Regions from separate parts of the Paenibacillus sp. FSL H8-0315 genome, predicted to be linked through region 2. Evidence: a T-box and tRNA genes for the amino acid it is inferred to sense, from the RefSeq annotation. Region 2 holds a T-box; the other holds one or more tRNA genes.
What was found. The T-box of region 2 lies ahead of tyrS (tyrosine--tRNA ligase). A T-box ahead of a tRNA ligase gene usually reads a tRNA of that ligase, here a tRNA-Tyr.

Region 1 (11,994 bases), 2.9 Mb from region 2:
AAGGTAAAAGTGCAGATAAATGCCTAGAGAATCTCATGTATTATTTCCGTGATTTATTGATGATTAAGATGGTACCCGAGGCCGATCAATTAACAGAGCGGGTGCTGAATCCTGCTGAATTTAAAGATATGGCCACCGCATTTTCTCGGGAGCGTCTATTTCAGATTGTAGATACAATCAATAAATACCTAGGTGAAATGAAATACGCAACACATCCTCAGACACTGTTTGAAGTGGCGCTGATGAAGCTTTGCAGCTTGCAGCAAGAGGTAAGTCAGAGTGCCGCATTTGCTCCGTTAGGTGAAACAAATGCCGGAGTAAGCGCGAATAATTCGAGCATTGACTCTGGTGAACTGGATCTTCTCAAAAGACAGATCGCAGCACTGGAGAAGAAGCTGGAACAGGCAATGCAATCCGGTGGTATTTCCGGAGGAGGGCGTGATGGTTCTCCTGCACCGAAATCGCACGCGGTTCCAACACCGCGGGTTTCTTCAGCCTCCAAAATGCCTCCTAACGTAGATAGGTTTATTGCTGGTAAGGATAGTCCCGATTTTGCAGCTATCTATAAACAGTGGAGCCTTGTCCTGCAAGGAGTAAAAGAGGAAAAGGTAACGGTTCATGCATGGTTTGTAGACGGTGAGCCAGTATCGATTATGGAGGATGCGGTACTTGTTGCATTCAAGAATACGATTCACCGCGATACTACTGAGAAGCCGGCAAACAGACAGGTTATTGAGAGTGTGCTTGCAGCGCGTCTAGGCAAACCTTATAGACTTGTAACCATGATGCTTCGTGACTGGAATGAAGCTGCCCAGAAGTCTGTGGGACAGACTGGCAAAGAAGAACTGCAGCTGGAGCATGAACACGATACTGCAGAAGCTAAACCTGAACCTTGGATTGATGAGGCTATCCAGCTTTTTGGAGAAGACCTTGTTGTCATAAAAGAGTAATATAAACATACTAGCGCTAATTGCGCATTCCAAAGGAGAGACGATGTATGAATAATATGAACCAAATGATGAAGCAAGTTAAGAAAATGCAGGAGCAAATGCTTAAAGCTCAAGAGGAACTCGGAGGCAAGGTTATTGAGGGTTCATCAGGTGGCGGCGTAGTTACTGTTCAAGTAAACGGCCACAAAAAATTGCTGTCTATTCAAATTAAACCGGAAGCCGTTGATCCGGAAGATGTTGAAATGCTGCAAGATCTTGTAATCACTGCTGTAAATGATGCATTGACTCAAGCTGAAGAGCTTGCTAACAATGACATGGGTAAATTCACTGGTGGAATGAAGATCCCAGGCTTGTTCTAATAGCCCACTCCACTTCAGTCTAAAGGAGAATTATTAATTTGTATTATCCCGAACCGCTAGCTAAGCTGATCGATGCTTTTACGCGTTTGCCCGGGATTGGACCGAAGACAGCCGCCCGGTTAGCTTTTCATGTGCTTAACATGAAAGAGGATGAAGTCATTGATTTTGCAAAAGCGCTAGTAAGCGTCAAACGCAATCTTCACTATTGCTCGGTCTGCTGTAATATTACGGATACGGACCCATGTAAGATATGTCAGGACAAAACTAGAGATCCTTCAGTGATATGTGTGATTCAAGACTCTAAGGATTTGGTGGCTATAGAACGAACCAAGGAGTTTAATGGATATTACCATGTTCTTCAGGGTGCTATTTCACCTATGGAAGGTATCGGCCCTGATGATATTCGCCTGAAAGAATTATTGACCCGTCTGAGTGATGAGAGAGTAAGTGAGCTTATAATGGCGACTAACCCCAACATTGAGGGAGAAGCAACGGCGATGTACATTTCTCGTCTTGTTCGGCCGTTTGAGATTAAAATCACCAGGATAGCTCATGGCTTGCCTGTAGGTGGCGATCTTGAATACGCTGATGAAGTTACTTTGTCCAAAGCGTTGGAAGGCCGTCGCGAGCTATTCTAGCAGCTCTATAGTGGTATTTTTCAAAAAGGAAGCCCTCGGGTTTCCTTTTTTTTGTTCTAAGTTTGTCCCTATCCCGATATGAATGAGAATAACGAGATGTGTATTTTGCATCAGAATTATTCTGAGGAGGAATTGAAATGGGATGGTGGAGAGAGCTGTGGTGGGGAGTGGATAAGGAACAAGGCGCAAAGGAAAGTGAGGGATGGGAAACCCTCTTAGAGGTCCGTAAGGCGCATTCAGAGTGGGAGAGGGCGTACCTGATGTTCGACGAGGCGTTGGGACAGGATCAGATAGATTACGCGATATATATTTTGGAGGCTGCAGAACGTAAATATCAGATACATCTCAAACATGCAAAAAGCTTGGGGTTGAACAGCAGTCAAATATAAGGGCTTATAAATAAATGTATAAGGGGGATCTACATGCTTAGAATGATAGCTATGGGCGTATTGATATTATCCGTTATCTTATTAGGTTTAGTTGTATTTAGAAAAAAGCTGGGTTTTGGGTGGCTAAGTTTATTTGGGGTTCATTTGGTATTGGCTGCACTCGGGATATATGTAGTGAACTTCTCAGGTTTGCTCACGCAGGTGTATATCCCTTTGAACCCTGCAACTATAGGCGCAGTAACGGTTCTTGGGCTTCCTGGCGTGGTTATGTTACTCGGATTAAGAATAATTTTATTTTAATGCTTGACGTGGCTTTGAAAAATATGATACATTAAGTCTCGCCCGTTTGGACAAGCTGTTGATTAACAACTTGCTGAAATGGTCAAGCAAAAAAAGAAATTAAAAAAATGCTTGACGAAAACAAAGGCGCTGTGATATATTATAAAGGTCGCTGCTGACAAGCAACGACGACGAAAGATGAGACATTGATCTTTGAAAACTGAACAACGAGTGAGTGGGAAATCACGTAAGTGAAATCCAAATTAGAGAATTAATTTTCTCGTCAGATGTTTCAAAATGAGCATATCGCTCTTTTCAATACTAATTGGAGAGTTTGATCCTGGCTCAGGACGAACGCTGGCGGCGTGCCTAATACATGCAAGTCGAGCGGAGTTATTTTGAAAGCTTGCTTTCAAAATAACTTAGCGGCGGACGGGTGAGTAACACGTAGGCAACCTGCCCTTCAGACTGGGATAACTACCGGAAACGGTAGCTAATACCGGATAATTTCTTTTTTCTCCTGAGAGAAGAATGAAAGACGGAGCAATCTGTCACTGAGGGATGGGCCTGCGGCGCATTAGCTAGTTGGTGGGGTAACGGCCCACCAAGGCGACGATGCGTAGCCGACCTGAGAGGGTGAACGGCCACACTGGGACTGAGACACGGCCCAGACTCCTACGGGAGGCAGCAGTAGGGAATCTTCCGCAATGGGCGAAAGCCTGACGGAGCAACGCCGCGTGAGTGATGAAGGTTTTCGGATCGTAAAGCTCTGTTGCCAGGGAAGAACGTCCGGTAGAGTAACTGCTACCGGAGTGACGGTACCTGAGAAGAAAGCCCCGGCTAACTACGTGCCAGCAGCCGCGGTAATACGTAGGGGGCAAGCGTTGTCCGGAATTATTGGGCGTAAAGCGCGCGCAGGCGGCTATTTAAGTCTGGTGTTTAAACCTTGGGCTCAACCTGAGGTCGCACTGGAAACTGGGTGGCTTGAGTACAGAAGAGGAAAGTGGAATTCCACGTGTAGCGGTGAAATGCGTAGATATGTGGAGGAACACCAGTGGCGAAGGCGACTTTCTGGGCTGTAACTGACGCTGAGGCGCGAAAGCGTGGGGAGCAAACAGGATTAGATACCCTGGTAGTCCACGCCGTAAACGATGAGTGCTAGGTGTTAGGGGTTTCGATACCCTTGGTGCCGAAGTTAACACAGTAAGCACTCCGCCTGGGGAGTACGGTCGCAAGACTGAAACTCAAAGGAATTGACGGGGACCCGCACAAGCAGTGGAGTATGTGGTTTAATTCGAAGCAACGCGAAGAACCTTACCAGGTCTTGACATCCCTCTGAATCTGCTAGAGATAGCAGCGGCCTTCGGGACAGAGGAGACAGGTGGTGCATGGTTGTCGTCAGCTCGTGTCGTGAGATGTTGGGTTAAGTCCCGCAACGAGCGCAACCCTTAACTTTAGTTGCCAGCAGGTAAGGCTGGGCACTCTAGAGTGACTGCCGGTGACAAACCGGAGGAAGGTGGGGATGACGTCAAATCATCATGCCCCTTATGACCTGGGCTACACACGTACTACAATGGCCGGTACAACGGGAAGCGAAGCCGCGAGGTGGAGCCAATCCCATCAAAGCCGGTCTCAGTTCGGATTGCAGGCTGCAACTCGCCTGCATGAAGTCGGAATTGCTAGTAATCGCGGATCAGCATGCCGCGGTGAATACGTTCCCGGGTCTTGTACACACCGCCCGTCACACCACGAGAGTTTACAACACCCGAAGTCGGTGGGGTAACCCGCAAGGGAGCCAGCCGCCGAAGGTGGGGTAGATGATTGGGGTGAAGTCGTAACAAGGTAGCCGTATCGGAAGGTGCGGCTGGATCACCTCCTTTCTATGGAGAATCGTTCTCTGCAATGAGAACATTCAAATCGGAAGCTAAGCTTCCACAATAGAACCCTCGGGTTCGAACACTCACTCGTGTTCAGTTTTGAAAGAGCAAGTCTCTTTCGTATGCGTTTGGTGGCGATAGCGGAGGGGTTCCACACGTACCCATCCCGAACACGACCGTTAAGCCCTCCAGCGCCGATGGTACTTGGACCGAAGGGTCCTGGGAGAGTAGGACGTTGCCAAGCGGACAACCAATTCATTGGTTGATTCACAATGTTATATATGTTATATGGGCTTTTAGCTCAGTTGGTTAGAGCGCACCTCTGATAAGGGTGAGGTCGGTGGTTCGAGTCCACCAAGGCCCACCATATAACATTATAGAGTAATTTTATGGGGCCATAGCTCAGCTGGGAGAGCGCCTGCCTTGCAAGCAGGAGGTCAGCGGTTCGATCCCGCTTGGCTCCACCATAAATTTTTAAATGAATAACTTTTTCAACTTGATCCTTGAAAACTGGATACCGAAACGAATTTGCGTTTTAGAACATCTTTTAGCAACTTGTGCAAACAAGTAAATGTTATTAGTGAGATTTTTCTTCGGAAGAATCAAGGTTAAGCTAATAAGAGCACACGGAGGATGCCTAGGCGCCAGGAGCCGACGAAGGACGTGGCGAACAACGAAACTGCCTCGGGGAGCTGTAAGCAAGCTTTGATCCGGGGGTGTCCGAATGGGGAAACCCAGCTGTGGTAATTCGCAGTTACTCATTTCTGAATACATAGGAAATGTAGAGGCAGACCAGGGGAACTGAAACATCTAAGTACCCTGAGGAAGAGAAAACAATAGTGATTCCGTCAGTAGCGGCGAGCGAACGCGGAACAGCCTAAACCTAAGAGCTTGCTCTTAGGGGTTGTGGGACGTCTCACATGGAGTTACAAAGGAATATGGTAGGTGAAGAGGTCTGGAAAGGCCCGCGATAGAGGTAAAAGCCCTGTAGCCTAAACTGTGTTCTCTCCGAGACGGATCCCGAGTAGTGCGGGGCACGTGAAACCCCGTATGAATCCAGCAGGACCATCTGCTAAGGCTAAATACTACCTGGCGACCGATAGTGAAACAGTACCGTGAGGGAAAGGTGAAAAGCACCCCGGAAGGGGAGTGAAATAGAACCTGAAACCGTGTGCTTACAAAAAGTCAGAGCCCTATTAATGGGTGATGGCGTGCCTTTTGTAGAATGAACCGGCGAGTTACGTTTAACATGCAAGGTTAAGCCGAGAAGGTGGAGCCGCAGCGAAAGCGAGTCTGAATAGGGCGAATTAGTATGTGGACGTAGACCCGAAACCGTGTGATCTACCCCTGTCCAGGGTGAAGGTGCGGTAACACGCACTGGAGGCCCGAACCCACGTACGTTGAAAAGTGCGGGGATGAGGTGGGGGTAGCGGAGAAATTCCAATCGAACTCGGAGATAGCTGGTTCTCCCCGAAATAGCTTTAGGGCTAGCCTCGGTATAAGAGTAGTGGAGGTAGAGCACTGATTGGGTGCGGGGTCCGCAAGGATTACCAAGCTCAGTCAAACTCCGAATGCCATATACTTATTGCCGGGAGTCAGACAGTGAGTGCTAAGATCCATTGTCAAAAGGGAAACAGCCCAGACCATCAGCTAAGGTCCCCAAGTGTGTGTTAAGTGGGAAAGGATGTGGAGTTGCACAGACAACCAGGATGTTGGCTTAGAAGCAGCCACCATTGAAAGAGTGCGTAATAGCTCACTGGTCGAGTGACTCTGCGCCGAAAATGTAACGGGGCTAAACACACCACCGAAGCTATGGCTAGATACGTATGTATCTGGGGTAGGGGAGCGTTGTGTAGGGGTTGAAGGTGTACTGAAAAGAGCGCTGGACACTACACAAGTGAGAATGCCGGTATGAGTAACGAAAAGATCAGTGAGAATCTGATCCGCCGAAAGCCCAAGGTTTCCTGAGGAAGGCTCGTCCGCTCAGGGTAAGTCGGGACCTAAGGCGAGGCCGAAAGGCGTAGTCGAAGGACAACAGTTTGAAATTACTGTACCACCGTAATCCGCTATGAGCGATGGGGTGACGCAGGAGGGTAGTGACGCGGACTGATGGATGTCCGTCTAAGCAGTGAGGCTGATGTGTAGGCAAATCCGCACATCATTAAGGCTGGGCTGTGATGGGGAGCGAAAATTATAGTAGCGAAGGTCATGATCTCACACTGCCAAGAAAAGCCTCTAGCCAGGAGAAGGTGCCCGTACCGCAAACCGACACAGGTAGGCGAGAAGAGAATTCTAAGGCGCGCGGAAGAACTCTCGTTAAGGAACTCGGCAAAATGACCCCGTAACTTCGGGAGAAGGGGTGCCCCGGTAGTGTGAATAGCACGAGGGGGCCGCAGTGAAAAGGCCCAAGCGACTGTTTAGCAAAAACACAGGTCTGTGCGAAGCCGCAAGGCGAAGTATACGGGCTGACGCCTGCCCGGTGCTGGAAGGTTAAGGGGAGTGGTTAGGGGTAACCCGAAGCTATGAACCGAAGCCCCAGTAAACGGCGGCCGTAACTATAACGGTCCTAAGGTAGCGAAATTCCTTGTCAGGTAAATTCTGACCCGCACGAATGGCGTAACGACTTGGGCGCTGTCTCAACGAGAGATCCGGTGAAATTTTAATACCTGTGAAGATGCAGGTTACCCGCGACAAGACGGAAAGACCCCATGGAGCTTTACTGCAGCTTGATATTGAATTTGGGTACGATCTGTACAGGATAGGTGGGAGCCGTAGAAATCGGAGCGCAAGCTTCGGTGGAGGCGCCGTTGGGATACCACCCTGATCGTATCTAGGTTCTAACCTAGTGCCCTTACCGGGTACGGGGACCGTGTCAGGCGGGCAGTTTGACTGGGGCGGTCGCCTCCTAAAGAGTAACGGAGGCGTTCCAAGGTTCCCTCAGAATGGTTGGAAATCATTCGCAGAGTGCAAAGGCATAAGGGAGCTTGACTGCGAGACCTACAAGTCGAGCAGGGACGAAAGTCGGACTTAGTGATCCGGTGGTACCGCATGGAAGGGCCATCGCTCAACGGATAAAAGCTACCCTGGGGATAACAGGCTTATCTCCCCCAAGAGTCCACATCGACGGGGAGGTTTGGCACCTCGATGTCGGCTCATCGCATCCTGGGGCTGAAGTAGGTCCCAAGGGTTGGGCTGTTCGCCCATTAAAGCGGTACGCGAGCTGGGTTCAGAACGTCGTGAGACAGTTCGGTCCCTATCTGTCGTGGGCGCAGGAAATTTGAGAGGAGCTGTCCTTAGTACGAGAGGACCGGGATGGACGTACCGCTGGTGCACCAGTTGTTCCGCCAGGAGCATGGCTGGGTAGCTACGTACGGACGGGATAAGCGCTGAAAGCATCTAAGCGTGAAGCCCCCCTCAAGATGAGATTTCCCAATTAGTAAGACCCCTTGAAGACGACGAGGTAGATAGGTTGGAGGTGGAAGTGCAGCAATGCATGGAGCTGACCAATACTAATCGGTCGAGGGCTTATCCTATACTTAGAATGCAGATTCGTTTCGGATTCAGTTTTCAGGGAGTCAAATTCCTGTTTGGATTGCTGTGGTACTGATATCGTTTGGAGAGATACCCAAGTGGCTATAAGGGGACCCTCTGCTAAGGGGTTAGACTGCGTAAGCGGTGCGTGGGTTCGAATCCCACTCTCTCCGCCATTTTCAATCCATAGCAATACTAATTATTGTGGCGGTGTAGCTCAGCTGGCTAGAGCGTACGGTTCATACCCGTGAGGTCGGGGGTTCGATCCCCTTCGCCGCTACCATAATACCTGGAGGCTTAGCTCAGCTGGGAGAGCATCTGCCTTACAAGCAGAGGGTCGGGGGTTCGATCCCCTCAGCCTCCACCATTTTCATCTTTTTAGAATTGCTTTTACACCGTGCCGGTGTAGCTCAACTGGTAGAGCAACTGACTTGTAATCAGTAGGTTGGGGGTTCAAGTCCTCTCGCCGGCACCATTTTTAATTAATGCGGAACCGTGGTGTAGTTGGCCTAACATGCCTGCCTGTCACGCAGGAGACCGCGGGTTCGAATCCCGTCGGTTCCGCCATTTTTTCCACAAAATGAGTGGGAAGTGTAAGACTTTTCCGCTTAATTGTCATGTAATCTTATGGCTCGGTAGCTCAGTCGGTAGAGCAGAGGACTGAAAATCCTCGTGTCGGCGGTTCGATTCCGTCCCGAGCCACCTTTTTTGGGGGATTAGCGAAGTGGCCAAACGCATCAGACTGTAAATCTGCTCACGTACGTGTTCGGTGGTTCGAATCCATCATCCCCCACCATTTATGAGCCATTAGCTCAGTTGGTAGAGCACCTGACTTTTAATCAGGGTGTCGAAGGTTCGAGTCCTTCATGGCTCATCCCAAACAGAAAGTCATCACCTTAGGGTGGTGGCTTTTTTTGTGTTTTTATGTCGTATTATAGTAGCGCGCTGCTGTAGTGATTAACATAATATTAGAGAATATGCTAAAATAGGCGAAAAGAGCAAAAGTGGTGGAGTATGGTGACTATGGATAGCGAAACATTGCGAAAAAAGTTAGAGCAGCTCACCGGAAAGAAAACCGGAATCAAGCAGTTAGGGAGGCAACATTCAGCTTCTCTTTTTAGCCTGGGATTGGAAGCACAAGAACAGCCGGTAATCCATGAAGGTCATCTTTGGGCACCATTATATGAGACTGATGGACGTGTAACCGCTATCTGGGTGGAATTGGATGGACTTAACTCTTTGGAAATACAATTAGTGAATTATGCAGTTCGAAACTTTGCAATTGCACTAAAAGCTACTGGGGTTAGAGAAGAAGGGGAAGCGGAGGCTCGGCAGCTGGGTACCTGGTTGAACACCGAACTGGAGCAAGAGAAAAATGACTCTGAGATACCCGATGAGATGGCTCTAAAGGGACGTTTATTCGGAGATATGGTTCCATTCCTACTTAGCAGTGAGAATGCACATAGCCCGCAGATCACTTATCGTTCCTTAATGAAGCTGCTGCGCAGCTATTTTGAGAATGAAATTCTGCTTATACCTCTTCAAGAAAAAGAATGGTTAATATTGGCCCGGAAGGAACTACTCACGGGCGGAGATGATAAGGATGAGGAAGAAGAGAGTGTAGATGAAATTCTGGCTCAGACCAGTATGGGTTTACACGAACTGATAGCCAGCGAATGGGTAGGTGTATTCCATTTGGCTGTAGCCCCGGCTATAGTCCCTGTTAAGGGATTGACGGGATCCGTGGCCTTGCTGAGGGAGACCATTGTACTCGGACGTATTTTCCAAGTGGGTGAATATATTCATTTACCTTGGGAGCTGCATTTGGAACGTTTGGTTAACAGCATTCCTGATGCACGGCGTAAACAGTTACTTGGACAGATTGGCGACTATTCTACCGTATTATCGGATAAAGAGATGCTGATGACCCTGGAGACGTTTTTTGAGATGGATTGTAATGTAAGTGAAACAGCCAAGAAGTTATATATTCATCGCAACACGCTTTTATACCGTCTGGACAAGATAAAACAGGAGACGGGTGCCGATGTGCGTAGCTTTGGGGACGCTGCTATTGTGAAGCTTACTATGCTTTTGTATAAAGTGACGAAAAGGAAATAGGTTTTTTGTGAACGTTACAAATAGCCACCGTGTCCCGTCTAGGGTAATATAAATGTACAAGGAAAAAAGAATTTTTCAATTAATCAATAATTAACTCGAGGGGGAAATACAATGGCAGGCGTACGTTTAGAGCATATTTTCAAAAAATACCCGGGTTCAGATAAAGCAACAGTAATGGATATCAATCTTGATATTAAAGATAAGGAATTTCTAGTATTGGTTGGACCATCCGGTTGCGGTAAATCCACAACTTTGCGTATGATCGCTGGTCTGGAAGAAATCTCCGAAGGTAAAATGTACATTGGCGATCGTGTAGTCAACGACGTTGCACCTAAAGACCGCGATATCGCGATGGTATTCCAATCCTACGCCCTGTATCCGCATATGAGCGTATACCAAAACATGGCTTTCGGTTTGAAACTTCGTAAAGTGAAGAAAGATGAAATCGACAAGAAAGTACGTGAAGCTGCTAGAATTCTCGATATCGAGCATTTGCTAGATCGTAAACCAAAAGCACTTTCCGGTGGTCAACGCCAACGTGTCGCTTTGGGACGCGCTATCGTACGTGATCCACAAGTCTTCTTGATGGATGAGCCTCTTTCCAACTTGGATGCTAAACTTCGTGGTCAAATGCGCGCTGAAATCACTAAACTGGTTAAACGCCTTGAAACCACTTGTATCTACGTAACGCATGACCAAACAGAAGCTATGACAATGGGTGACCGTATCGTAGTTATGTATGATGGTATCATTCAACAAGCTGCTTCCCCTGAAGAGTTGTACAATGAACCAACTAACCTGTTCGTAGCTGGATTTATCGGATCCCCTACAATGAACTTTATCAATGGTACTTTGTCCGAAGCAAACGGTTCTATCCGTTTCCGCGCTGAGAACCTTGATGTTGAAGTACCAGGCGGAAAAGCTCAAATCATCCGCAGCAAAGGCTACATTGGCAAAGAAGTAATTATGGGCGTTCGTCCAGAAGATATCCATGAAGAGCCAGTATTCTTGGAAGCTTCCCCGAACACAATCTTTACTTCATTGGTTGATGTAACTGAAAACCTTGGTCACGAAATGCTCCTTTACTTGAGCGGCCTTGGTAAATCTACTGTAATCGCTCGTGTAGATGGACGTTCCACTACTCGCGAAGGCAGCAAGCCAAAATTGGCTATCGATATGAACAAAGTTCACTTCTTCGATAAAGAATCCGAAGTTAACATTCTGTTGGGATAAGATCGCAGGATCTTTTCTCTCTTGATAAAGCCACCCGAAAGGGTGGCTTTATTGTTTAATTAGGGTCGTAATGGATAGGCGTTAAGATTGCATTCACAAGCGTTATCAATTAAGATAGCAGGAGAATTACCTCCGGAATTGTAATGAGATCGCTGTCAACCGGACGCAGTAAGCGGACATATACCGCAGGTGACGAAAGGACGAATTTACATGGCTAAGAAAGTAAAAGTATCTGAATTGGTACAACATTTTCAATTAGAGGTTATTTCCGGCCAGGAAGGTCTAAAACGACCTATTACGGTCGATGACCTGAATCGCCCTGGACTAGAGATTGCTGGTTATTTCGAATATTATCCGGAAGAACGTGTTCAACTATTAGGTAAGACAGAACTCGCATTCTTCTCCATGCTGCCTGAAGCTGAACGTAAAAGTAGGCTTCGTGGAATCTGTAATGACAATACCCCTTGTATCGTAATTACCCGTAGTTTGGATGTGCCACAGGAGTTAATTGATATAAGTAATGAAAAGGGACTTCCTGTGCTTCGTAGCTCGATGGCTACGACTATTTTCTCCAGCCGTTTGACGAGCTTCTTAGAAGGGAGATTAGCCCCTACAGCAAC
Region 2 (11,994 bases):
CCGGAAGCGCGCAATTGTCGCAGCACGCACTGGTTGAGTGCGCTGACCATCGATGAAGAAGTGGCGGGGTTCTCTTCACAACAACTCCTGTCATGTCTGGAACAGCACAATATCGAAGCTAGACCTGTATGGAAACCGCTGCATTTACAACCCTTGTTCGAGAGCAATTACTACTATCCTTACAGTGAGGAATACAGTGTATCGGATAAATTATTTTCAACAGGTGTCTGCCTGCCTTCTGGAAGCTCTTTATCAGATGAGGATTTGGAACGTGTCGTTTATGCGATAGAGACATGTAACCAATACCGTTGATTCATCTTATTTAGCCTTCCATCCGCTGGCAGCTGATCCGCTTTCCTTCACATACAAAGTGGCTTGTGCAGTGCCATCCGTTCGCATGGCCAGACTGCCAACTGGGGCGGTTACGACTCCCTCGGGCGAACCCTCTACTATGAACACCGCGGGCAACACTGTCCCCCCAGTGAGGCGAATGGCCCGTTTGAAGTTACCGTAGGTCGAGAACCATTCAAGAAGCGAATATGGATTATACAAGGTTCCTAGTGATGTGCCTTGCATGCCGATTAGTGTTTCGAATTCTAGAATTCGCTTTACCTTCACTGCTCGGGTATCGAACACCGCTACATTATTGAGGCGCAGAGACGGTTTAGCTGCACCGTAAGAAGAGACTAGCACTACCTGATTGGTTCCGCTATTGCGGACGATCATATTGTCGACAGTAGCCATCGCGTCAGACTCCGTTGTGAATAAATGCAAGGTATTGCCCGTTAAATCCTGTGCATCTATCGTCCCCACATAAAGATCTCCTCCGTCGATTCGGACACCCCTTGCTAAGGTGGAACCCGAGCCGTACATTCCTAACGAACCGATATGCAATCTTGGTTTACCTCCGGCAGCATTAAACGCTGCATAGATCGCAGGGCCCCCGATGCCATCGAACTTGGCGCTAGCGATATCAATAAATTGTGAATAGATCGTCTGTAGACCGAAGCTAGCTTTATGATCGGTGGAGCGGATAGCCAAGTGATTGATTTTCAGCGTCAGTCCATAGGACAGTAAGGCTGGACTTACCGATCCGCTTACACGCATATCTAGTGAACCGATGTCGAGTGTCCAGAGTCTAGCGATAGCATCTGTAAGCCCTGCTGATAGATCGTTACCGAAACCAATGGTAGTCAAGGAGTCGAATCGCTGATAAAAGCTGCGCGTTCCTTTAAAGACGTCGGGTTCAAGATCGAGAGAGTTAGCGCCAGTAAAACCTGGTGCGCCACCGCGGCTATTATTCAGAACCGCTCTGTTGACATGAAGCTGGTCTACAAAATGGACCACAAAGTTCTTTCGTCCAGCAGTCTCACAGCGTGCATATCCGATGTGCACATTAACGGAGGGGATTTCTTCTGTCCCCCCAATGAAGATATTATCCCCATAGCAATCGTGAGAGTACACTGACTCTATCGTTATATTTTGCGAAGAAGAAATGAACAAGCCGTGAAGCTGATCGTTGACGGCTGTTTTAACAGTCGATGCACTTCCATCAATTTCAAGGGTGCCCGCGATTGTGATATTTGAGGCATTTAAGATTACTAGAACCCTAGTGTCTGAAGGTGGGTTCGGGGCAAGCACAAGTTTGGAGCCGGCTTCAAAGCTTAAATTCGTTTTGGCTGGAATTCGAAGACACCACCAGTCGAGGATGGAGGGGTTACGCATGCGTCCCGAAGATACCTTATATACACCTGGAGGAAAGATTACTACTTTGTTTTTGGCGTTTCCCGCATTGATAGCATTTTGAATCGCTACTGTATCGTCCTTGATACCGTTTCCTACAGCGCCGTACGATCGGACGTTCACATAACCGTTAGTCTCAGGGTCTATTTTAATAGATGTGACAGCACCATCAGAAAGGATGGACGTAGTCACCGAGCTGTCTGGAATAGGGGCAGTAGCCATATACTTCACTCCTTTATCCTTTGATTTTGTATTTTATGTGAATTTTTCGGGGAATGCACGGTACAAAGATCACTCTTAGCGGGCGAAAGGAGTTTTTTATTTTGAAGGTATTGGTAACTGGGGGGTTAGGTTTTATTGGATCCCATGTGGTTGATCGTCTAATAAAAAAGGGCATAGAAACTGTGATTGTAGATAATGTATCCGGAGCCTCCGGTCTGACTTATATGAATCCTGCTGCGGTTCTGTATAAGTACGATATTCGGGATGAGACTTTGCATGAGGTGTTTAACCTTGAAAAGCCAAATGCAGTCATTCATCTGGCTGCACAGATCGACGTCAGAGAATCACAGCGGAACCCGTTATTTGATGCGAATGTGAATATTGTTGGCACGCTGAATGTACTGCGCATGTGCGAGATCCATCAGGTTCAAAAGCTAGTCTATGCCTCGTCGGCAGCGGTTTATGGGAACCCGGAATATTTGAGCATTGATGAGCAGCATCCCTTAAATCCCGAGTCCTGCTATGGTGTATCCAAAAGTGTACCAGAGTCATATATTCGGATGTTTTCCAGCTTACATGGGCTAAAATATACGATACTGCGTCTCGCTAATGTATATGGGCCTAGGCAAAGTTCACATGGGGAAGCTGGCGTTGTTTCCGTTTTTCTGGATCGCATAAAGCAAGGGAAGAATCTTGTTATCTATGGGGACGGTGAGCAGACTAGAGATTTCGTCTATGTGGAGGATGTGGCGCAAGCGTTCGTTGACGCGGTTCAGACCGAAGGCAGGGTGAATAATGAGACGATGAATATTAGCTGCGGAATACCAACCTCGATAAATACGATGGTTCGGATGTTAAGCGACATCACGGGTGGTGATTTCCTGACAACCTATGCGGAGCCCCGTCCGGGGGATATTCTCCATAGCTACTTAAACAATCAAAAAGCCCAGGAATTATTATCTTGGTTCCCTAACCATAACTTTCATACCGGGCTGAAAAAAACAATTACTGACCGCTTAAGTGTAGGAAGCGCAGTAGATCATTAAAAGCACACATTGAAAGGGGCACTCCGCATGGAACGCAAAATGAACTCGGAAATGTTCGTTCTTCGTAGTGTAGCCTGCTTAAGTATAGCCCTGCTGCATGCTCTTTATCGGGTTTATGACGATGGAAATACATCTTGGGTAGAGTCGGTGGGTTTACTGCTAACGTTTGGCACACCTGTATTCGTATTTATCTCCCAATTCGTGTTGTCATTTGCCTATCCCAATGAAATTCCAGCGAGATTTTGGGAGAAAAGAATCAAGTATATTTTATTGCCTTACTTTTTTTTCGGGACCTTGTATGCAGGACTAAAAGGATTGGAGCTGTCGAGTAGTGATGGCATTTCTTTGCTGCAGGCTTTTTGGTATTACCTCTGGCGTCATTTGCTGATTGGAGATTTCCATGGTTATTTTATACTGATTATCTTTCAGTTTTATGCTTTATTCCTCTGGTTTCAGACGTATGCGAAGCGGCTTAACCCCCGCAATGTTCTAATCGTATCGTTCCTTATTAACGTTATCTATTTGGGTTTCTTCAACTTTACTACGCCCGCAGATACGGCAGCCGCCCATTATTTCTGGGATAAAATGTACTGGATTTTCGCACCTGGTTGGATTTTTTACTTTACAGTAGCCTATTACTTGGGACGAAATGAGCTGTGGTTCCGGGAAAAATTAAAAAAGTTCCGCATAGCCGTATACACGCTCCCGGTTCTGACAGGTGCGCTAGTGCTGTTCGTGAATAGTCAAGGCTGGATAACGGCGCATAGCTCCAAAAGAATTGATATGCTTCTATTCGCCTTAAGCATGATTTTGCTGCTCTTCTCCGTGGCATCGAAAATGAAGAAAGTGCCACGTGTACTGGAATGGAGCAGCAGATACTCTTTTGGCATATACTTGCTTCATCCTTTGCTATTGGCTATATTCGTCAAGCTTCCAGCTTCATTTGGGTTGCAAAACCTTGGACTATTTAGTGTTCTGCTGCAATTTGTTGGTTGTGTGATAGGCTCGGCACTTATAATGAATTTAGCGAATCGAATTCCTGGCGGAGCGTTTGTATTCGGTCGGATCGGCGTTGGGATAAACCCAAGCAAACCACCGAAATCGCTGGATAAGCCGATAACTCCGAATATTGGGAATGCAAACTAGCTTGGATTTGACCGGCCGCTAATCGTCTGTGTTTAGGTGATTAGTGGTCTTTTTTGTTTTTGTATTATTGCGATTACTTCGCTATTACATTGCTATTACATCGCTATTACATCGCACTAGCAGCATCCTCTCAATTCTCATTAAAAAAGCAAAATAGTTGTAAGAAGTACAATTAAGCTCTTATGCTCGCAGCTTTGAGGCAGTTTAATTGTATATTTTACAACTATTATTTTAGATTCCCGCCATATTGAGGCAATTGCTCGTATTTAAATGTACAGAGTGCAACTAAATCCACAAAGGCTACCTTCAAAGCGTATATAGTTGCACAAAATGCAATTAAACAAACTTCGTCGTTACCACGCCTTAGCTGCACTGTGCGTTGGTGGTAAATACAATTAAACAAACTTCGTCGTTACCACGCATTAGCTGCACTCTTGCACATTGGCGGTAAAGTCCCAGTATAATTGTTGTATTGTGGTCAGTTCACACGAGGTCTTGTTTGTCGGACCGTATTGCAGCTATTTTCACTTTTTAGTTCATTTTGCGATAGTTTCGGACTGTATTGCGCTTATTTCCATAAAAACACACATTATGGAAGCTACTTTGCACGAATAGCTGCATCTAAGTCCGATAATTTAGCAATATGAATGAAATTATTAAAATAACGGCTCCTCAGTCCGATCTATAGTGAGGGGGATCTAATTAGATGAACTTCGATTATAGTCGAAGGGACCTAAATTAGTTAGTATAATTAGGTAGTCCCTTTATGGTTTTTTACATCCAGAGAATAATGCATCGTGCAGAATATTAGGAGGAAATGAATAGTGGAACTTGGAGTAAGTACATTTGTCGAGACCACACCTGATGTCCAAACGGGTGAGACAATAAGTCATGCAGAACGACTACGTGAAGTAGTGGAGGAAATTGTACTTGCCGAAGAGGTGGGATTAGATGTATACGGAGTAGGTGAGCATCATCGGCATGATTATGCGGCGTCTTCACCTGCGGTTGTACTGGCTGCGGCTGCTTCGTTGACTACTAAGATCCGGTTGAGTAGTGCTGTAATGATCCTGTCTTCAGCCGATCCGGTGCGTGTCTTTCAGGACTTTGCAACGCTGGACGGAATTTCAAACGGACGTGCGGAGATTATGATCGGCCGGGGTTCGTTTACAGAGTCTTTTCCTCTATTCGGATATGATCTGAAGGATTATGAAGAACTGTTTAATGAGAAGCTGGAATTGTTATTAGCCATCCAAAAGTCAGAAAAAGTGACCTGGAAAGGCAAACACCGAGCAGCTATAGAAAATTTGGGGATTTACCCGCGTCCGGTTCAAGATCCTTTACCGATTTGGATCGGGAGTGCAGGAAGTCCAGAGTCTGCGATCCGCACAGGATCACTAGGTTTGCCTTTTGTTTTAGCGATTATAGGGAATGTTCTACCACTGGATTATGCTTCACATGTACAGCTTTACAAAAAAGCAGCAGCTGAAGCCGGGCATGATATTTCAAAATTTCCAATCGCTTCGCATTCACACGGGTTTATAGCGGAGACTAATCAGTTAGCGCTGGAGAAATTTTTTCCTTCAACGCATGCCCGGACCAATGTGCGGGCGAAGGAAAAAGGAACACCTCCGTACCATCGTGCAGATTATGATGCAGCGTGCAGCTTAGAGGGCGCCCTTTACGTAGGTGATCCAGAAACTGTCGCTAATAAAATCATTCATCTGCGCAAGCATGTGGGAATTACGCGATTCTTTTTACATGTGCCGCACGGTACTATGCCTCATGAGGATGTTATGCAGGCGATTAGACTGCTGGGCACCGAAGTGGCCCCACGTGTGCGGGAAGAAGTAGCGCGCTGGGAAGCAAGTAACCGGTAATTTAGTAAGCTGCGTCCTTAGGACGTGGCTTTTTTTGTAAGGTATACTGAAGAAATGAATAGCGTTTTATACAGGAGGGGCAATGGAAAAAAATCATTATTTATCTCAATTCAATTTGCTTCAATCGTTAGGACTGGAAGATCTAATTGAAATGGAAGAATTAACGCGAATAACAGTAGTCCCCAAAAATACATATATCCAAACACCGTCAACCTTTTCTGAAGGACTGTTTTTTGTGAAAAAAGGAAAGGTTCGCTTATACCAATTAAACGCAAACGGTAAGCAATTTACATCGGATATCCTCAGTGAGGGTAATGTTTTTGGTGAAATGGGTATGATTTCTTTTGGAACGAAGGAACATTATATTGAAACGATTGAGGAAAGCCATATCTGCACAATTGATCCTGCAAGGTTTGAAGAATTCATCTCTCACCGACCTAGGTTTATGATGTCATTATTGCAAGTATTGAGCGACCGCATAAAAAGTATGAGTCAGTTAACTCAGAATCTAGCCATCGGAAATCTGCATGATAAAATATTGTGCGTTCTTTTAAAGCTAGCGGATCAGCATGGGGTTGAGCATAAGGATAATTGTTACAAAATTAATGTTCCTCTATCGCATCAAGAAATCGCTAATTTAATTGGAGCCAGCAGAGAAGCTGTAACAGTGGCATTGCAAGAATTGGTGAAAGCGGAGGTTATTCAGACAGGGTTCAGAACTATCTATATCCAGCGAGACAAGATTTTGGAAAGAAATATAACATAGATATCGAGTTGTAAACGAGATTACAGCTTCATTTTTAGAAACAACGGTATCCTAGCTATGACATGAAGGTGATTTAAGCTTTTAAATCATAGTGAAGGGACGATTTCCATGGAACACAGGAAGGGCACTCGAAAGGTTACTGAAATTCCCGTTGAGATTGTAGAACTGCTGAATAAAGGATATTTACAGAGCGTGAATTTAACGGAATGGCTTGCTGTGGATCATCTTGTCTTGTTGGAAAATGTACTGAATGAGCTAGGTTTTGAACTGGAAGCTAAACCAATTTTACAAAGGCTGAATGCGTTATCGGAAAAGAAAATCATGAAGCTCATCCCGATGATTTCACGTGAGTGGCAGCTTCTATTTGACTGTAAATCAGAGCTGGAACGTTCCCGATTATTTGCTGTGTTAGCTCATCATAAATCCTATAGTGTTCGCTGCTGGGCTGCTTATATCGTGGGCCAGAATCATCAATGGAGTCTAGTTCAAAAACTAACAGCAATCCGTCCTTTTGCAGCGGATGGTCATTTTGGGGTGCGTGAGATTTCATGGATGGCTTTAAGGGAATCAGTCATTGCCGAGCTGGATGCTTCCATTGAATTATTAAAGGCTTGGGTTCATGATCAGGACGCAAATATTAGGAGATTTGCGATCGAATTGACGCGTCCACATGGGGTATGGGCAAAGCATATTACAGCACTCAAAGAAAATCCAGCGATTGCCCTTCCGCTATTAAAACCTCTTAACTCTGATCCGGCAAAATACGTTCAGGATTCTGTAAGCAATTGGTTAAATGATGCTAGTAAAAGCCATCCGGCATGGGTACAGCAAATTTGTGACGATTGGTTGTACCTATCAGGTACCAAGGAAACAAAGCGGATTGTAATCCGGGCTACAAGAAGTATTACTGATCAAAAATAAAATAAGTGCATCACTTTAGACTGGATAATCAAACGTCAAACACTATGGGCTAATAAGTATTGGCGTTTTTTTGTTGTGGAGTTAACTTGGATAATTCAAGAGAAAGACTCCTTCGTGTTTATTATTTAAACCAAAATTCATGAAAATATTTATATTGTTAATCCTCAGGTCATCTGTTATACTCAGAAACACCAAATGTTATAAAAACTAACACTAATTATAGGGATGGAGGATTTTCGTATGAAAAAACAAATAATTCGTAATGTAGGTGTCACGTTATCCCTATTTTTAGTGGTGAATTCGTTATCTGGTGTTATGTATGCTAACACAACGAACGATGCGTATAAACCAAAAACCCATGTTCTGAAGGCGAATTCGGAGACTGTTCGATGGGGGAATATAGGTAAGGGAGATCCAGCTCTAACTGTGCATTCGGGAGACATCGTAACGGTTGAGGCCATTACACATCACTCTGGTGATGATTACGAGCGGATGATTAAAGGAGATGCGGGAGTAGAGGATATTTTCCACTGGATTGAGGGGGAGAAGAACGAAGCGCTCCGCGGGCCAGGCGTACATATTATGACGGGTCCCATCGCTGTTGAAGGTGCTGAACCAGGAGATGTGCTGGAAGTTAAGATTCTGGACATGAAGCTGAGACCAAATGGGAATGACCAATACGCTGGCAAAACATATGGCGTGAATGCCGCAGCGAACTGGGGTTATCTATATGGAGATATGGTGGAGGAGCCGAAAAAGCGTGAGGTAGTAACCATCTACGAGATGGATACGGAGGGTGGAACAGATTATGCAACAGCTGTATATAACTACAAATGGTCTGTGCAAACCGATCCAGATGGTCAAGTGCACCCGACAATTGACTACCCGGGTGTTATCGTTGACCATAATACGATTGATAAAAACTTCGATGTGCTAAAAGGTGTGAAAATTCCGGTTCGTCTCCACTTTGGTACAATGGGTGTGGCGCCGAAAGAAGCGGATGTTGTTGACTCCGTTCCACCTTCTTACAACGGCGGTAACGTAGATGATTGGCGGATTACCGAAGGTGCAACAATGTATTATCCTGTATCCGTAGCTGGTGCACTACTGTCGATCGGTGACCCGCATGCCGGTCAAGGCGATTCGGAGATTAACGGAACTGCGATCGAGACATCGGTCACTGGGGATATACAAGTCATTCTTCATAAAAAAGCATCGCTTAACAACAAGCTGAAAGGTTTAAACTTCCCATTACTTGAAAATGAGAACGAGTGGGTTGTGCATGGATTCAGCTACGCCAATTATTTGGAGGAGCTGGGGGCTAGTGCTCAGACGGATATCTTCAAAAACTCGTCCATCGACAAAGCCATGAAGGATGCCGCTCATAAAACAAAAGATTTTTTAATGGCTGGAATGGAATTGAGCGAAGATGAAGCGTACTCTCTGATGTCTGTGTCAGCTGATTTTGGAATTACACAAGTGGTGGATGGAAACTGGGGCGTACACGCCTTAATTGATAAAGGTCAATTCGGCGATTCCGAGCGCAAGCCCGTGGTTTTACGGAGCAGCTTTGAGAACTTTGGAGCAAAGGTTGGCTGGCAGCCAGCCACTAAGACAGTTACGCTAAGCTACAATGGCAATGTTCTGGAGATGAAGGTTGGAGCGACAACGGGGATTTACAACGGAGAGACAGTGAAGCTTGTAGCCCCAATAAGTGTTGTGAACGGGAAGATCGTGGTCAGCGAATATTTCGTGAACTTTTATAAAGCTAAGCTGGCTAAGACAGAATAAGACGAAATAGCAATTATTCGATAATCCTAAAAAAATCCAAATGAGAAAAGAACCGTCTTTATAGGCGGTTCTTTTTCTTATATATTCAATCCGTCCTGATTTTTGTGGCGTTTTAATAAGATTTGGTTTTCTACACGTACCAGTCCATCCAGACAGTAGATTGATTCATGCATAAACCGTTCCATCTCTTCAAGATTCTCTACCAAGATGTGAATATGCAGAATACATGGTCCCGTCATTTCGTATAATACAGCTACGCGTTCGTTTTCCTTTAATACATCGACGATATGATTTAAATGAGCAGGTTCTACTTCAAGTTCCAGGTAGGCGGAGATTTTCTTTCCTAGCTTTTCAGCACTGATGACAATCGAGAACTGTTCAATAATCCCTTGATTGACTAGCCGATCAATACGATCTTTCACCGCGACACTTGATAAACTGACTTCTTTAGCTAGATCAGTATAGGAAATTCTGCTGTTTTGGGCCAGCCGCATCAAAATATGGTTATCGATAGGATCTAGCATGCGGATTCGTTCACCTCTTTTTTCGTAATTGTATCAGAAAAAAAGTGGAAATGCCTAGTAGCGCTTTACAGTAGAAGTGTGTGACGGCATTCTCTCCTGAAGATAGTTGACATAAAAGAATTATTTCACTATACTGGCTGTAATCTTATATACGATATACGTTGAAGGAGCCCAGTAGTAACTTAGTCCCTGTTTCAGAAAGCCGGGGGTTGATGAAACCCGGTACACACTAAGCTTGCGAATTACACTTTGGAGTATCTCGGGTAATACCGAGCGGAATGACGAACGATATATTGTCAAGAGTGGTATCAATGGTATGCTTGAGCATAAGCGTTTCATGGGTGCAATCTGGGTGGTAACACGGTTATTCAATCGTCCCTATGTCTACAATAGACAAGGGGACGATTTTTTTGTTTTTAAATATAAGGATTTATAGGGTTCACTTCATCAATGATCCTTATATTTCTCGCTGAAACGGTACCGTCCTAGTCAGGAGGGCAAAGCCGTTTCCGCTTGGCGGACTGATGTTTCATTTATAGGATAACTACTAATTTTGAGGGGTGTAAGGCAATGAATATTATCGACGAACTAGAATGGCGCGATGCCATCAATCAACAAACAGATGCCGAAGGGCTAAGAGAACTGACCAATCAAAAATCGGTATCCCTGTACTGCGGTGTAGATCCAACAGGTGACAGTATGCATATTGGCCACTTGATTCCATTCATGGTGCTCAAAAGATTTCAACTGGCAGGACATCGTCCAGTGATTCTTATTGGTGGGGCTACGGGAACGATTGGTGATCCAAGTGGACGTCAATCTGAACGCTCTTTGCAAACGCTGGAGCAAATCCAAGCCAACGTTGACGCACTTACAGCACAGATGAAAAAACTGTTCGTGACTGATGGCGACAATCAAATCCGCATGGTGAACAACTACGATTGGACGCATAAAATCAATGTTATCGAATTTTTGCGTGACTATGGTAAAAACTTCAGCATCAATTCGATGCTTGCCAAGGATGTTGTAGCGAGCAGATTGGACAGCGGAATTTCCTTTACGGAATTCTCCTACCAAATCCTGCAATCCCTGGACTACCTGCACCTGTTCCAGCATGAAGATGTGCAGCTGCAAATCGGTGGTTCTGACCAATGGGGGAACATCACAAGTGGCTTAGATCTGATTCGTAAAAAAGAAGGTTCTGAGGCGGTAGCATTCGGACTTACCATCCCGCTTATGCTGAAAGCCGATGGTACAAAATTCGGTAAAACAGCTGGCGGAGCCATTTGGCTGGATCCGAACAAAACGACAGCTTTTGAATTCTACCAGTTCTGGGCGAATACAGATGACCGTGATGTTGTGAAATACCTGAAGTACTTTACATTCCTCTCTAAAGAACAAATTGATGCACTTTCAGAAAAGGTGCAGACCGAACCGCATAAACGTGAAGCGCAAATAACACTGGCTGAAGAAATGACCAGATTCGTGCATGGTGAGGAATTGCTGGAGCAGGCTAAACGTATTACTGCCGCTCTGTTCAGTGGAGATATTAAATCTCTGACCGCTGACGAGATCGAGCAAGGCTTCAAGGAAATGCCGACCTACGAAACGACATTGGAGTCCAAAAATATCGTGGAGTGGCTGGTAGATCTAGGAATTGAGCCATCCAAACGTCAAGCGCGTGAAGACATCACCAAAGGCGCAATTTCCATGAACGGTGAAAAAGTTAGCGATGTAGCATTTGAAGTTACAGCCAGCGAAGCCATCGGCGGACGTTTTATCATTATCCGTAAGGGTAAGAAAAACTACAGCCTGGTGAAATTGTCCTAATAATAAGAAGCCTTCCTTATGAATAAGGAAGGTTTTTTGTTGTATTTTAAGTATAGAGGCCGACTATTTGCATATTAAGTGAAATTTGAAAGGTGAAATCGTCAAAATTATGGTAAGCTTAGGAT

Region 1: it has a tRNA-Tyr gene. The T-box ahead of tyrS (tyrosine--tRNA ligase) is inferred to sense a tRNA for this amino acid. The anticodon was not compared.

What each region holds. Positions count from the first base shown of each region.
Region 1 is NZ_JBBOTA010000001.1:3,465,016-3,477,009, forward strand. It holds gene dnaX (DNA polymerase III subunit gamma/tau) at 1-950, shown strand, start outside; gene MHB56_RS15120 (YbaB/EbfC family nucleoid-associated protein) at 998-1,309, shown strand; gene recR (recombination mediator RecR) at 1,348-1,947, shown strand; gene MHB56_RS15130 (DUF2508 family protein) at 2,085-2,336, shown strand; gene MHB56_RS15135 (pro-sigmaK processing inhibitor BofA family protein) at 2,379-2,636, shown strand; rRNA gene MHB56_RS15140 (16S ribosomal RNA) at 2,938-4,495, shown strand; rRNA gene rrf (5S ribosomal RNA) at 4,620-4,736, shown strand; tRNA gene MHB56_RS15150 (tRNA-Ile) at 4,783-4,859, shown strand; tRNA gene MHB56_RS15155 (tRNA-Ala) at 4,884-4,959, shown strand; rRNA gene MHB56_RS15160 (23S ribosomal RNA) at 5,099-8,025, shown strand; tRNA gene MHB56_RS15165 (tRNA-Ser) at 8,108-8,199, shown strand; tRNA gene MHB56_RS15170 (tRNA-Met) at 8,230-8,306, shown strand; tRNA gene MHB56_RS15175 (tRNA-Val) at 8,315-8,390, shown strand; tRNA gene MHB56_RS15180 (tRNA-Thr) at 8,423-8,498, shown strand; tRNA gene MHB56_RS15185 (tRNA-Asp) at 8,513-8,590, shown strand; tRNA gene MHB56_RS15190 (tRNA-Phe) at 8,653-8,725, shown strand; tRNA gene MHB56_RS15195 (tRNA-Tyr) at 8,734-8,819, shown strand; tRNA gene MHB56_RS15200 (tRNA-Lys) at 8,825-8,897, shown strand; gene MHB56_RS15205 (PucR family transcriptional regulator) at 9,047-10,141, shown strand; gene MHB56_RS15210 (ABC transporter ATP-binding protein) at 10,253-11,374, shown strand; gene hprK (HPr(Ser) kinase/phosphatase) at 11,585-11,994, shown strand, end outside.
Region 2 is NZ_JBBOTA010000001.1:524,472-536,465, reverse strand. It holds gene MHB56_RS02175 (DegT/DnrJ/EryC1/StrS family aminotransferase) at 1-312, shown strand, start outside; gene MHB56_RS02170 (glycosyl hydrolase family 28-related protein) at 319-1,965, opposite strand; gene MHB56_RS02165 (NAD-dependent epimerase/dehydratase family protein) at 2,067-3,011, shown strand; gene MHB56_RS02160 (acyltransferase family protein) at 3,039-4,157, shown strand; gene MHB56_RS02155 (LLM class flavin-dependent oxidoreductase) at 4,982-6,037, shown strand; gene MHB56_RS02150 (Crp/Fnr family transcriptional regulator) at 6,120-6,803, shown strand; gene MHB56_RS02145 (DNA alkylation repair protein) at 6,912-7,724, shown strand; gene MHB56_RS02140 (acetamidase/formamidase family protein) at 7,965-9,515, shown strand; gene MHB56_RS02135 (Lrp/AsnC family transcriptional regulator) at 9,593-10,039, opposite strand; T-box leader at 10,192-10,422, shown strand; gene tyrS (tyrosine--tRNA ligase) at 10,610-11,869, shown strand.